One region of the Bacillus sp. FDAARGOS_235 genome, then DNA from elsewhere that is predicted to be linked to it. Evidence: predicted binding sites of a transcription regulator. Region 1 holds the regulator's gene; the other holds the start of a gene.

The links. The regulator LexA, encoded in region 1, represses DNA repair genes until DNA is damaged. The targets are predictions, from matches to a motif close to CGAACATATGTTCG.
Region 2: a site for LexA is predicted at 1,528-1,541, ahead of uvrB (excinuclease ABC subunit B). Genes of this name have one in related genera too.

Annotation. Positions count from the first base shown of each region.
Region 1 covers NZ_CP020437.2:4,695,767-4,702,289, reverse strand. The annotation lists gene A6J74_RS26635 (bifunctional metallophosphatase/5'-nucleotidase) at 1-746, shown strand, start outside; gene A6J74_RS26630 (DUF896 domain-containing protein) at 777-1,016, opposite strand; gene A6J74_RS26625 (YneB family resolvase-like protein) at 1,062-1,718, opposite strand; gene lexA (transcriptional repressor LexA) at 1,860-2,480, shown strand; gene A6J74_RS26615 (DUF4097 family beta strand repeat-containing protein) at 2,595-3,398, opposite strand; gene A6J74_RS26610 (DUF1700 domain-containing protein) at 3,399-3,941, opposite strand; gene A6J74_RS26605 (PadR family transcriptional regulator) at 3,934-4,257, opposite strand; gene A6J74_RS26600 (ABC transporter ATP-binding protein) at 4,485-6,284, opposite strand; gene A6J74_RS26595 (nucleotidyltransferase domain-containing protein) at 6,281-6,523, opposite strand, start outside.
Region 2 covers NZ_CP020437.2:3,270,334-3,276,856, forward strand. The annotation lists gene A6J74_RS18680 (MerR family transcriptional regulator) at 1-756, shown strand, start outside; gene A6J74_RS18685 (hypothetical protein) at 753-1,373, shown strand; gene uvrB (excinuclease ABC subunit B) at 1,614-3,590, shown strand; gene uvrA (excinuclease ABC subunit UvrA) at 3,602-6,472, shown strand.

The DNA.
Region 1 (6,523 bases):
TAAAGAAAAATAGTTACGCACAATTATTGCCTGTGCAAGGAATCGAGGCCGACAAAGATGTTCTTTCCTTGGTCGCCGATTATGAAGAGAAAACACAAAAATGGCTTGATCAGCCTATTGGCATCATTCATGGAGACATGCGAATTTCAGATGCTATGCAAACTCGTTTGCAAGACCATCCTTTTATTGAATTCATAAATAAAATCCAGATGGATATAGCTAACGTTTCTATTTCTTGTACAAGTTTGTTTCATAATACATCTCCAGGATTCCCGAAACATGTCACAATGCGGGATATCGTTTCCAATTATATTTACCCAAACACATTAAAAGTTATTCGAGTGACTGGAGCCGATATAAAAGATGCTCTCGAACTTTCTGCTTCTTATTTCACATTAAATAAAGTTGGAGATATAATTGTTAATCCTGCATTCATAGAACCAAAACCTGCGCATTATAATTACGATATGTGGGAAGGGATTTCGTATGTATTAAACATTTCAAAACCAATTGGTGAAAGAGTAGAGTCTTTACAGTATAAAGGCGCTACACTCGATATAAATGAAGAATATGACGTTGTTATGAATAATTATCGAGCAAACGGCGGAGGGAACTTCTTCATGTTTCAAAATAAACCAGTAATAAAAGATATTCCAACAGATATGTCTGAACTTATTGCTAACTATATATTGAAGCATAAAAGAATAGAAGCAACGAGAAATAACAACTGGAAAGTTATTAAATAACAAATAAAAAAGATGGGCTTCGCCCATCTTTTAATTTAATTTTGCATTATCTTGCTTTTTTAAAGCTTTTAATTTCGCTGGTGTAACATCTGTACCTTCTTCGTTAACGACTTTAATTCCTTTAAGTTCGTTTAACATATTTTGACGAAATCCTTTTAAATATTGTTCTCGTAGCGATTGACGCTCACGTTGTTCTTCTTCAGTTAAACCTTCAGCTTTTGCTTTTTTCGCTAAGAAGTTAATGCGTTCAACGAGTTCGTGATTAAGCATCTCGAATCCCCCTTCTAATCAAAACTGATTATTATCATACAATAGTTACTCTTCTTTATCAAGCAATTGCTTTGTATACTCTACGTATCTACGATGTACAGTCGCTTTTGAAACATTATGACCAAATCCACGAAGCGTTGCCGCAATTTCTTCGAAAGTGAGTTCACTCTTGCGCAAACGTACAATTTCCTCAATTGGCACTTCTTTTTTCTCTCGCCCTACGCTTAAATGACGATTTTTCAAATTATTTTCTGGCCGATAGCCTTTTTCTACCGCGCGTTGCATACCACGTTTAATTTTCAAGTTATGAATCTTTCTTTGATATTCTTCAACAATACTAATTATATCTAATACCATCGAATCAGAATCCGACAATTGTAATTCACCATTATGCGTATGTGTATATACTTTTATTCCCTCTTTATGTAAACAATGCATTAACGCAATCTTCGCATTCCCTCTACCAAGACGTGTTTCATCTTGTATTAGAAGTGCATCAACTTGTTCATCTCGAATTGTATCTAATACTTCTAATATGCCATCACGTTCAATTGTATAGCCACTAGCCTGTTCCTCAATCACTTTTGTCACATTCATTTCATAGCGCTCAGCTAAATGCAATAATTCATCCTTTTGACGCAATAACGATGTTTCTTGTGCTTCTTTTGTTGTACTCACACGTGCATAAACAATTGCATTCATTTTGAACCCTTCTTTCTCGCTATATTTTCTCTCTAGTGTATCATAAATCTCCCTTTTGTTCGAACTTATGTTTGTAGAATGTTTTTTCGCATGTTATACTTATTAATAAGAAAAACGAAAGAAAACGAGGTGTTAGAAAACATGGAAAAGTTAACGAAACGCCAGCAAGACATTCTCGACTTTATTAAGCTAAAAGTACAAGAAAAAGGATATCCACCTTCCGTACGTGAAATCGGTCAAGCAGTCGGTCTCGCTTCTAGTTCTACAGTGCACGGACATTTATCACGACTAGAAGAAAAGGGCTATATCCGACGCGATCCAACAAAACCACGAGCAATCGAAATTTTAGGCGATGACCGAATGGATACAGAAACACAATCTGTTATTCAAGTTCCAATCGTCGGAAAAGTTACTGCCGGTTTACCGATTACAGCAGTCGAAAGTGTAGAAGAGCACTTCCCACTTCCAGCTAGTATCGTTTCTGGATCAGATCAAGTATTTATGTTACGTATTTCTGGAGATAGCATGATTGAAGCTGGTATCTTTGATGGAGATTTAGTTGTTGTCCGCCAACAACAATCTGCATACAACGGTGAAATTGTCGTTGCCTTAACAGAGGATAACGAAGCAACTGTTAAACGTTTCTATAAAGAAAAAGACCACTTCCGTCTACAGCCGGAAAACTCTTCATTAGAACCTATCATTTTAAAACAAGTGTCAGTTATTGGAAAAGTAATTGGCGTATATCGTGATTTACATTAAAAATAATAAAAGAAGATAATTCCCTTATTTATATAGGGAATTATCTTCTTTTATATATTGGTAGATTTTAATTCATTCCAAAAAACTCGAATGAATCTATCTTCTCATCTATTATTAACGTGTTTCTATAGTAACATCTCCAGCAGCCGTTTTGCCGCTAATCTTTTTACTCCCATTACCAATTGTTACGTTTTTATTTTCCTCATTAAAAATTGTCACATCTCCACCAGGAGTTTGCCCAGTTATTACTGCATCTTTTGGTTTTTCCGATAAAGTAATAGTTACATCTCCAGCAGTTGAGCTTGCCTCTACATCATACTTAGGATCATGATCCATAATATATACATCCCCACTAGTCGTTTTTGCTGTTACTTTCCCCATAACCTTTTTAAAGTTCACCTCACCAGCTTTTGTAGATCCCTCTACGTTCTTAGCTGTTACATACTTCAAATCCACTTCTCCTGCCAGCGTTCCAACATTTACGCGGTCACTTTTCACATCACTTATTTCTATTTGTCCAGCTGCTGAATTTACTTTGATCTCTTGGTAAGAACGTTCTGGTACAAATATAGTCAATGTAGACGTTTGAAATCCGAAATTGTAAAAGGAAAAATCAAACGAAACATCTTTTTTTCTTTCCCCAATAACTTTTAATGTGTCACCATCTTCAGTAATACGAATTTCTTGTTTACTTACATCTCCTGTTTGCTTTACATAAAAAGAGGCATCCGGAGATTTTTGGACGACAATATCCCCAGCCCCTAACTTAACTTCTATATTTTTTAACGTTTCGTTTTTAATTACGTCTTCTTTATCGCCTTTTTCTGCAGTTTGTACTGCTTTTTCATATGTTTGTGAAATCCCTATTACTCCAATAATGATACAAGCGATAGCTACTAACAATATTTTTTTCATCATCTACTCCCCTTTTATCATTTTGAAGTTCCATATCACATAACGTACGCACAATCTTTTAAACCACTTCGTACTATAATACGCTATCATACATAACAACAAACCTACTCCAACAAATGTTATACTAACGAAAAGATCCAACCATATAAAAGTGCCCATAAATACTTTTACGATAACGAAAAATGGTGTCACTACACTAGCAATCCCACCGACCCAAAAAGAAAATATAAAACCGATAATTGCAACTAAAGGGCCTAACACGATAATAAAATTAAATAAACTAAGTCCAATCGCCGCCATGACAGCTCTTGTAACATTTGAAGTCGATGGATCTTTTTTCATTTCATCGAAACGATACATCGCAAGTAATTCTTTTGCAATTACTTTAGGAGAACCAAGTCCTTTTATTATTTCTAATTCAGTTTTCCCTTCTTCTATCCCAAACTGAAAGTGCTCTTCATAATCAAATAAAATATCTTTCCTCTCTTCTTCCGGTAACTTTCTAAGCTGATTCGATAATTCTCTAAGGAATTGTTCTTTATTCATCCCAATTCACCCCTTCAATAATTTCTTGTACCCCTTTCGCAAAATCACTCCACTCTGTTACTAACAAATGAAGTTGCGTCTCTCCTTGCTCTGTTAGCTGATAATATTTACGAGGCGGTCCTTCCGTGGACTCTTTTAAATACGTTTGAAAATATCCCTCTTTCGTTAAACGACGTAATAATGGATATACTGAACCTTCCGATATTAAAAATTTATTTGAAATTTGCTGTACAAGTTCATAACCGTAACTATCTTTACGTTTCACAAGTGCCAAAACACATAGCTCTAACACACCTTTTTTAAACTGAACGTTCAAATGTAATCCTCCTTTCTTAGTTTAGTACTGTTCAATACACGGTACTAGATATATCCATAATATACCACTTGGTACTATTTATTGCAAGGTACTTGTTTATATGTATTCACTGACTTTAAAAACGCGCAAATAAAATCCCGAATAAGATTCTGTTGTAGTTCACCATTATTCGAGATTTTATTCGATTCGAACTGCATTCATACAAAGCTTCATTCAATTTTTCTCCTCTAAGAACCAACTTCCATTTGTGACCCTAGTAAATTTCGAAATACACCTTTTCTTTCTTTAGCTAGTTGATTAAATTCACCTTTTTGAACAATTTCACCTTTTCCTAAAACAATAACTTGATCTGCATTGCGTATAGTAGATAAGCGATGTGCAATAACAACAATAGTCATTGTTCCTTTCAATCTTTCTATTGCTGATTGGATTTTCACTTCATTTTCAGTATCTAACGCACTCGTAGCCTCATCTAATACTAAAATCGACGGTTTTCTTAAAATAGCTCGAGCCAATACAAGTCGCTGACGTTCACCACCTGAAAGCCTCACCCCACGATCTCCAATCAGTGTATCAAGTCCATTTGGAAGCATTCGTACAAATTCAGTTGCTGCCGCAAATTCTAATGCAGCCCAAATTTGTTCTTCATTTACATTCGAGTCAATCATCATTAAATTCTCTCTTATACTAGCATTAAATAAGAACGGATCTTGTGGTACATAGCTAATAGCCTGTCTTAATGATAATAAATTATCAGTTGTAAGAGGGGTACCATCTATTAACACTTGACCTTTTTCTGGTTGGATTAACCCCATTAACACATCAATTAATGTACTTTTCCCAGCACCAGAATGTCCTACAATTGCCGTCATACTATTTATTGGAATTTGTACATTAATGTTTTGAAGTGCATATAAAGCTTCTTGCTTATTATAACGAAAAGAAACATCCTTACACTCAATACCTTGTTTTATACAAATCGGCTTTATATGTTTTTGCATGTATATATCCTGCATTTCAACCGCTTCATTACACTCCTGTTGCAATTCCCATAATGACTTAAAGGCAGGAATGCTTGCAGCCAGTTGTTCTAAATTTGACTGAATCGTCATGAACCTTGGCCATAATCTTGAAAAAATGAGAATGATTAATAGTAACTGGGCCGTTTGCGCTTGAAACATATTTACTGACAAAAATATAAAAAATGCAATTAATATAGCCATTGAAATTTTATAAAACAATTGAGAGTTTGACCTTATTCTCATATACTCCATTTGTTCGCTACTCATCTTTTTTGTTATAGATTGAAACCACTCCAAACGTGATCCTTCCAAAGTATTGCTCTTTATATCTTTAATTCCATTGAAATGATCTGTTATACCAGAAAGATAGTCTTTTGCCAATTCTGAGGTCTTACCGCCTAGTATCCGTGCTTTTTTTATAAAAACACGAGAAGCTACCAAGAACAATAAGCCAAAGCCCAAAACAAATACAGTGACTTGGGGAGATAATAAAAACGCAAGCCCTACCTGTATGAATGTAAATAGAATAGTAGCTAGCAATTGTAAAATTAAATTAATCCCATAACTAACACGAGCTAATTCTGTAGTTAATATATTAATTAGATTTGTTTTCCTTTTTTCTAAAAAAAATCTCCACTTTGCTTTTAAAATCATACTATATGTTTCTACTCTTAACTTTCGTACAAAAACTTGTTGCGTTCTCGCATCTCTTAACGTTATATTTCTTTGCAGTATATTTTGACTTAACACTATTAATACATATATACCTAAAATAGAAATTAAACTTGTTGTTTTAGGGAAATTCTGCAAAATTCTATAGACAGGTGCAATAAAAGAAGTCTCCTCACCTGTATTAATTATTCCAGTCATACTTATCATAGGAAGTAATAAAATAATACCTATCCCTTCAAGTAAACTGATTAACACCATACCAAATAAATTCACATACAGTATTTTTCCTGCTGAAGAATATAATTTCTTCATAAAATATATAATATAATTCATCGATGTTCCCCCAATAACAAAGCAAACTTCTTCGTTTTTCTCCAAATACATAGAAACGGACGTAAAGGAAAATATAAAAAATGAAGAAATTTAGGTAACGGCAATGTTTTCGCATCAATTGGATAAGGATATAGTTGGCTCATAATAAATAAAGTTTTTTGCTGATTAGACATTAACGAAAATAAATGTCGACTATGATAAGCAAGTACTTCTTCAGGAACCGGATCGGTATGCAAGTT
Region 2 (6,523 bases), 1.4 Mb from region 1:
GTGATTTCAATACAAGAATTGACGAGAGAGACAGGGGTAACAGTACGTACATTACGTTATTATGATCAAATAGATTTATTAAAGCCGAGCGGGAAAACAGAAGGCGGGCATCGTTTATATAGTGAAGCTGACGTAATACGTCTCCAACAAATTTTATTTTTAAAAGAAATGGGATTTTCACTAAAAGAGTCTGCGAATATGTTAGTAAAAGGTGAGCTTAACTTAAAGGATTCGCTTGAAAAACAACTTCGGTTTGTACAGGAAGAACAAAAGAAATTCAATCGAATGGAGCGCGTTTTACAAGCAGTTGTTTATTCGGTGGATGTGGAGGGAGAGCTCGATTGGAAAGTTATGTTTGAACTGATCCAGCTTTCGAAACAGTCTTCTCGTATACGTGAAATATTTCAAAATGAAGTATTTTCAAAGGAAGAACAAAAGTTGCTTCATAATTTGCCAAATATGAGTGAGGAAGATCCCAATGTGTTAGAGTGGGTAGATTTATTAAAGCAATTACGCACTTTTATGAAAGACGGTAAAGAAACTGCAAGTGATGAGGTGCAAGGGGCAATGAAGAGATTAATGCAGAAGTGTTTAGAAATGGCCAATGGTGATGAAGCGTTTTTAGATAAGTTATGGGAAGTTAGAAAATCGAAGGAAGATTCACAGAAAATGAGCATGTATCCAATCGAAGAAGAATTTTTATTATATATGGATGAAGCTTTTCGTATATATGATGAAAAGGAGAAGGATAAATGAGTATACTCGCAGAATATCGTTGGTACTTTTTAATTGGGGCAGAGATTGTATTTTGGTTATCGGCTATCGGTTTCTTTTTACTTCGTTACGGATTCCGTTTGAAGAAGGCAAGCTTTATTATGGGGATTGTACTACTCGTAAATGAAGTGTTCATTTTAACCTTAGGGGTAGTGGACTATTATCAAACAGGAAAGTTTTCTAACTTTCAGATTATTACCGTGATCATTTTATTGTATGCGGTCTTCTACGGGAAAAAGGATTTGAAGAAGCTTGATATATTTGTGCAAAAGTTAGCTGCGAAATGGCGGAATGAACCAGCGCCTGTTATTGAAGAACATATAGAATTAACAGGTATGGCCTATGCAAAGCAGGAAATAAAAAATTGGGTATTACATCTTGTTTTATTCGTTGTTGTGCATACTTTCTTTTTCTTCGCGTATGGGCTTATTCCATTTGAACAATGGGGCAATTGGTTAGAGTCAGGAATCGTTTTAAATAAAACTGCGAGTCGAGTGAGCCAAGTGTGGGCAATTATATTTTTAGTTGATACAGCAATTTCATTTTCATATGTTATTTTTCCGAAGAAGGAGGAAGGGAAAGAAAAGCTACTTTCATAGAGGAAGGTAGCTTTTTCTGGTATACCAATAGTTTGTATAGGAGAGGATGACAGTAGGAAAAGAGCTAGTTTTATATGTCTCTTTAAAATGAGGTTTTAATGAGGGAGTTAGTGTAAATCCTTCCTTTTTCCATATATATTGTCGAAAATTTTACCGAATGTCCGTTCGTTTTTTTAGGTTTTTTATGGGCATTCGTGGTAAAATAATAATACAGATTTTTATGAGGAGGTCGGATTTTACTTGGAACATCAATTTGAAATTATCTCAGCGTATTCCCCGCAAGGTGATCAGCCGGTAGCTATAGAGAAGCTTGTAGAGGGACTTGATAGTGGAAAGAAAAAGCAAGTGTTGCTTGGAGCGACAGGGACGGGTAAGACATTTACGATTTCAAATGTCATTAAAGAAGTACAGAAGCCAACACTTGTGATGGCTCATAATAAAACGTTAGCAGGACAATTATATAGTGAGCTGAAAGATTTTTTTCCGAATAATGCAGTTGAATATTTTGTTAGTTATTACGATTATTATCAGCCAGAAGCGTATGTACCGCAAACGGATACTTTTATAGAAAAGGATGCGCAAATTAATGATGAAATCGATAAATTGCGTCACTCAGCAACGTCTGCATTATTTGAACGGGACGATGTAATTATCGTTGCGAGTGTTTCGTGTATATATGGTTTAGGTTCTCCGGAAGAATACCGCGAGTTAGTTGTTTCACTTCGAGTTGGTATGGAAAAGGACCGCAATCAATTGCTTCGTGAACTTGTTGATGTACAGTACGGACGTAATGATATTGATTTCAAGCGTGGGACATTCCGTGTGCGCGGAGATGTAGTTGAAATCTTCCCGGCATCACTTGACGAGCATTGTATTCGAATTGAATTTTTCGGTGATGAAATCGATCGTATTCGTGAAGTAAATGCGTTAACAGGTGAAGTATTAGCAGAACGTGATCATGTAGCAATCTTCCCAGCATCTCACTTCGTTACACGTGAAGAAAAAATGAAGGTTGCTATTGAAAATATAGAAAAAGAATTAGAAGAGCGTTTAAAAGAATTAAATGATAATGGTAAGTTGTTAGAAGCGCAGCGTATAGAGCAACGTACACGTTATGATTTAGAAATGATGCGCGAGATGGGCTTTTGTTCAGGGATTGAAAACTATTCCCGTCATTTAACACTTCGTCCAGCGGGTGCAACGCCGTATACGTTATTAGACTATTTTCCGAAGGATTTCTTAATTGTTATGGATGAGTCGCACGTATCAGTGCCGCAAGTAAGAGCAATGTATAACGGGGACCAAGCACGTAAGCAAGTACTTGTGGATCATGGATTCCGTCTGCCATCAGCTTTAGATAATAGACCGCTCACGTTCGATGAGTTTGAAGAGAAAACGAATCAAGTTATTTACGTTTCGGCAACGCCAGGACCATACGAATTAGAGCAGTCACCGGAGGTAATAGAACAAATTATTCGTCCAACAGGGCTTTTAGATCCACCAATTGATATACGACCAATTGAAGGTCAAATTGACGATTTATTAGGAGAAATTCAAGATCGCATTGCAAAAAATGAACGTGTATTAATTACGACTTTAACGAAAAAAATGTCAGAGGATTTAACGGATTACTTAAAAGATGTAGGAATTAAAGTGAACTATCTTCACTCTGAAATTAAAACGTTAGAACGTATTGAAATTATCCGTGACCTTCGCCTTGGTAAGTTTGATGTACTTGTCGGTATTAACTTATTACGAGAAGGATTAGATATTCCAGAAGTATCACTTGTAGCTATTTTAGATGCAGATAAGGAAGGATTCTTGCGTTCAGAACGTTCGTTAATTCAAACGATTGGTCGTGCGGCGCGTAATGAAAACGGCCGCGTTATTATGTACGCAGATCGCATAACGAGATCGATGGGAATTGCAATTGAAGAAACGCAGCGTCGTCGTACTATACAAGAAGCTTACAATGAAGAGCATGGTATCACGCCGAAAACGATTCAAAAAGGCGTTCGTGATGTAATCCGTGCAACGACAGCGGCCGAAGAACCGGAAACATATGAAGCAACTCCTGCTAAGAAGATGACGAAGAAAGAACGTGAGAAAACAATCGCTAAGATCGAAGCAGAGATGAAAGAAGCAGCAAAAGCGTTAGACTTCGAGCGTGCAGCTGAATTAAGAGATTTACTATTAGAATTAAAAGCGGAAGGGTGAAAAGAGTGAGCATGAGCAAGGATTTTATCGTTGTAAAAGGTGCTAGAGCACATAACTTAAAAAATATTGATGTAACCATTCCGAGAAATCAGCTTGTTGTTGTAACGGGATTGTCTGGTTCAGGGAAATCATCATTAGCGTTTGATACAATTTATGCAGAAGGGCAGCGCAGATATGTAGAATCGTTATCTGCGTATGCACGCCAATTTTTAGGACAAATGGATAAACCGGATGTCGATACGATTGAAGGGTTGTCACCAGCGATTTCGATTGATCAAAAAACAACGAGTCGTAATCCACGTTCAACTGTCGGGACAGTGACGGAGATTTATGATTATTTACGTTTATTATTCGCACGAATTGGTACGCCGATTTGTCCAAATCACGGAATTGAAATTACATCACAAACAGTGGAACAGATGGTAGACCGTGTTCTTGAATATCCTGAACGTACGAAATTACAAGTGTTAGCTCCTATCGTGTCTGGACGTAAAGGTGCACATGTGAAAGTACTTGAAGATATTAAGAAGCAAGGGTATGTTCGTGTACGTGTTGATGGTGAAATGCTAGATGTGTCAGAAGAGATTACGTTAGATAAAAATAAAAAGCATTCTATTGAAGTTGTAATTGACCGTATTGTTGTAAAGGAAGGAATTGCGAGTCGTCTTGCGGATTCTCTTGAAAGTGCATTAAAGCTTGGCGGGGGACGAGTGTTAATCGATGTTATGGGAGAAGAGGAACTTCTATTTAGTGAACATCATGCATGTCCGCATTGTGGTTTTTCAATTGGTGAATTAGAGCCACGTATGTTCTCATTCAACAGTCCGTTCGGTGCATGTCCTTCTTGTGATGGACTTGGCTCAAAGTTAGAGGTAGATTTAGAGCTTGTCATTCCGAACTGGGATTTAACATTAAATGAACATGCGATTGCTCCTTGGGAACCGACAAGTTCACAATATTACCCACAACTTTTACAATCTGTGTGTAATCATTACGGCGTTGACATGGATATGTCTGTGAAAGATATACCGAAAGATTTATTTGATAAAGTGTTGTACGGGAGCGGTGAAGAGAAAGTTTATTTCCGCTATGTAAATGAATTTGGTCAAGTAAAGGAAAATGAGATTTTATTTGAAGGTGTTATTCCGAATATAGAGCGTCGTTATCGTGAGACGAGTTCTGATTATGTTCGTGAACAAATGGAGAAATATATGGCGGAGCAAGCTTGTCCGAAGTGTAAAGGCGGACGCTTAAAGCCTGAGAGTTTAGCTGTTTTCGTTGGTGATAAAACGATTGCTGACGTAACGAAATATTCTGTTCAAGAAGTACAGGAATTCTTCTCAAATGTTGAGTTAACGGAGAAACAACAAAAAATTGCTCATTTAATTTTAAGAGAAATTCAAGAACGTGTAGGTTTCTTAGTAAACGTTGGCTTAGATTATTTAACGTTAAGTCGTGCGGCTGGTACTTTATCAGGTGGTGAGGCACAACGTATTCGCCTAGCAACACAAATTGGTTCTCGACTCACTGGCGTACTTTACATCCTTGATGAGCCTTCTATCGGTTTACATCAGCGCGATAATGATCGTCTTATTCGTACATTGCAGGAAATGCGTGACTTAGGAAATACGTTAATTGTTGTTGAGCATGATGAAGATACGATGATGGCTGCTGATTATTTACTTGATATCGGACCTGGTGCAGGTATTCATGGTGGTCAAGTTGTATCAGCAGGTACACCAGCTGAAGTTATGCAAGATGAGAATTCGTTAACAGGAAAATATTTAAGCGGTAAAGAGTTTATTCCAGTTCCACTTGAAAGACGTAAAGGTGACGGACGTAAAGTGGAGATTGTCGGTGCAAAAGAGAATAACTTAAAGAATGCGAAGATGTCATTCCCACTTGGTACGTTTGTAGCGGTAACGGGTGTATCTGGATCAGGTAAAAGTACGATGATTAATGAAGTATTATATAAATCGTTAGCGCAAAAGTTATATAAAGCGAAAGCGAAGCCAGGTGCTCATAAAGAGATTAAAGGTCTTGAGCATTTAGATAAAGTAATTGATATTGATCAATCGCCAATCGGTCGTACACCACGTTCTAACCCAGCGACGTATACAGGTGTATTCGATGATATTCGTGATGTGTTTGCTCAAACGAATGAAGCGAAAGTGCGCGGATATCAAAAAGGACGTTTTAGCTTTAATGTGAAAGGCGGACGTTGTGAAGCGTGCCGTGGTGATGGAATTATTAAAATCGAAATGCACTTCTTACCAGACGTATACGTGCCGTGTGAAGTTTGTCATGGTAAACGTTACAACCGTGAAACGTTAGAAGTGAAATATAAAGATAAGAACATTTCTGAAGTATTAGGAATGACAATTGAAGATGGGGTAGAGTTCTTCGCTAATATCCCAAAAATTAAGCGTAAACTTCAAACGCTTGTAGACGTTGGGCTAGGTTATATGAAATTAGGACAGCCGGCAACGACGTTATCAGGTGGTGAAGCACAGCGCGTGAAATTAGCCTCTGAATTACACCGTCGTTCTACAGGGCGTACGTTATACATTTTAGACGAACCAACGACGGGTTTACATGCACATGATATTGCACGTCTTCTAGAAGTGTTGCAACGTCTTGTAGAGAGTGGTGAGACGGTACTTGTAATTGAACATAATTTAGATGTAATTAAAACAGCTGATTATATCGTTGACCTTGGACCAGAGGGCGGGGACAAAGGTGGACAAATCGTCGCTTCTGGAACGCCAGAGCAAGTAGTAAAAGAAGAACGCTCGTATACAGGTAAGTATTTAAAAGAGATTTTAAATCGTGATAAAGCAAGAATGAAAGAGAAAATAAAAGAAGTAGAGCTATCGCAATAAGTTTATTACGAAAAACCGAGTGGAAATGACACTCGGTTTTTCGTTCATAGG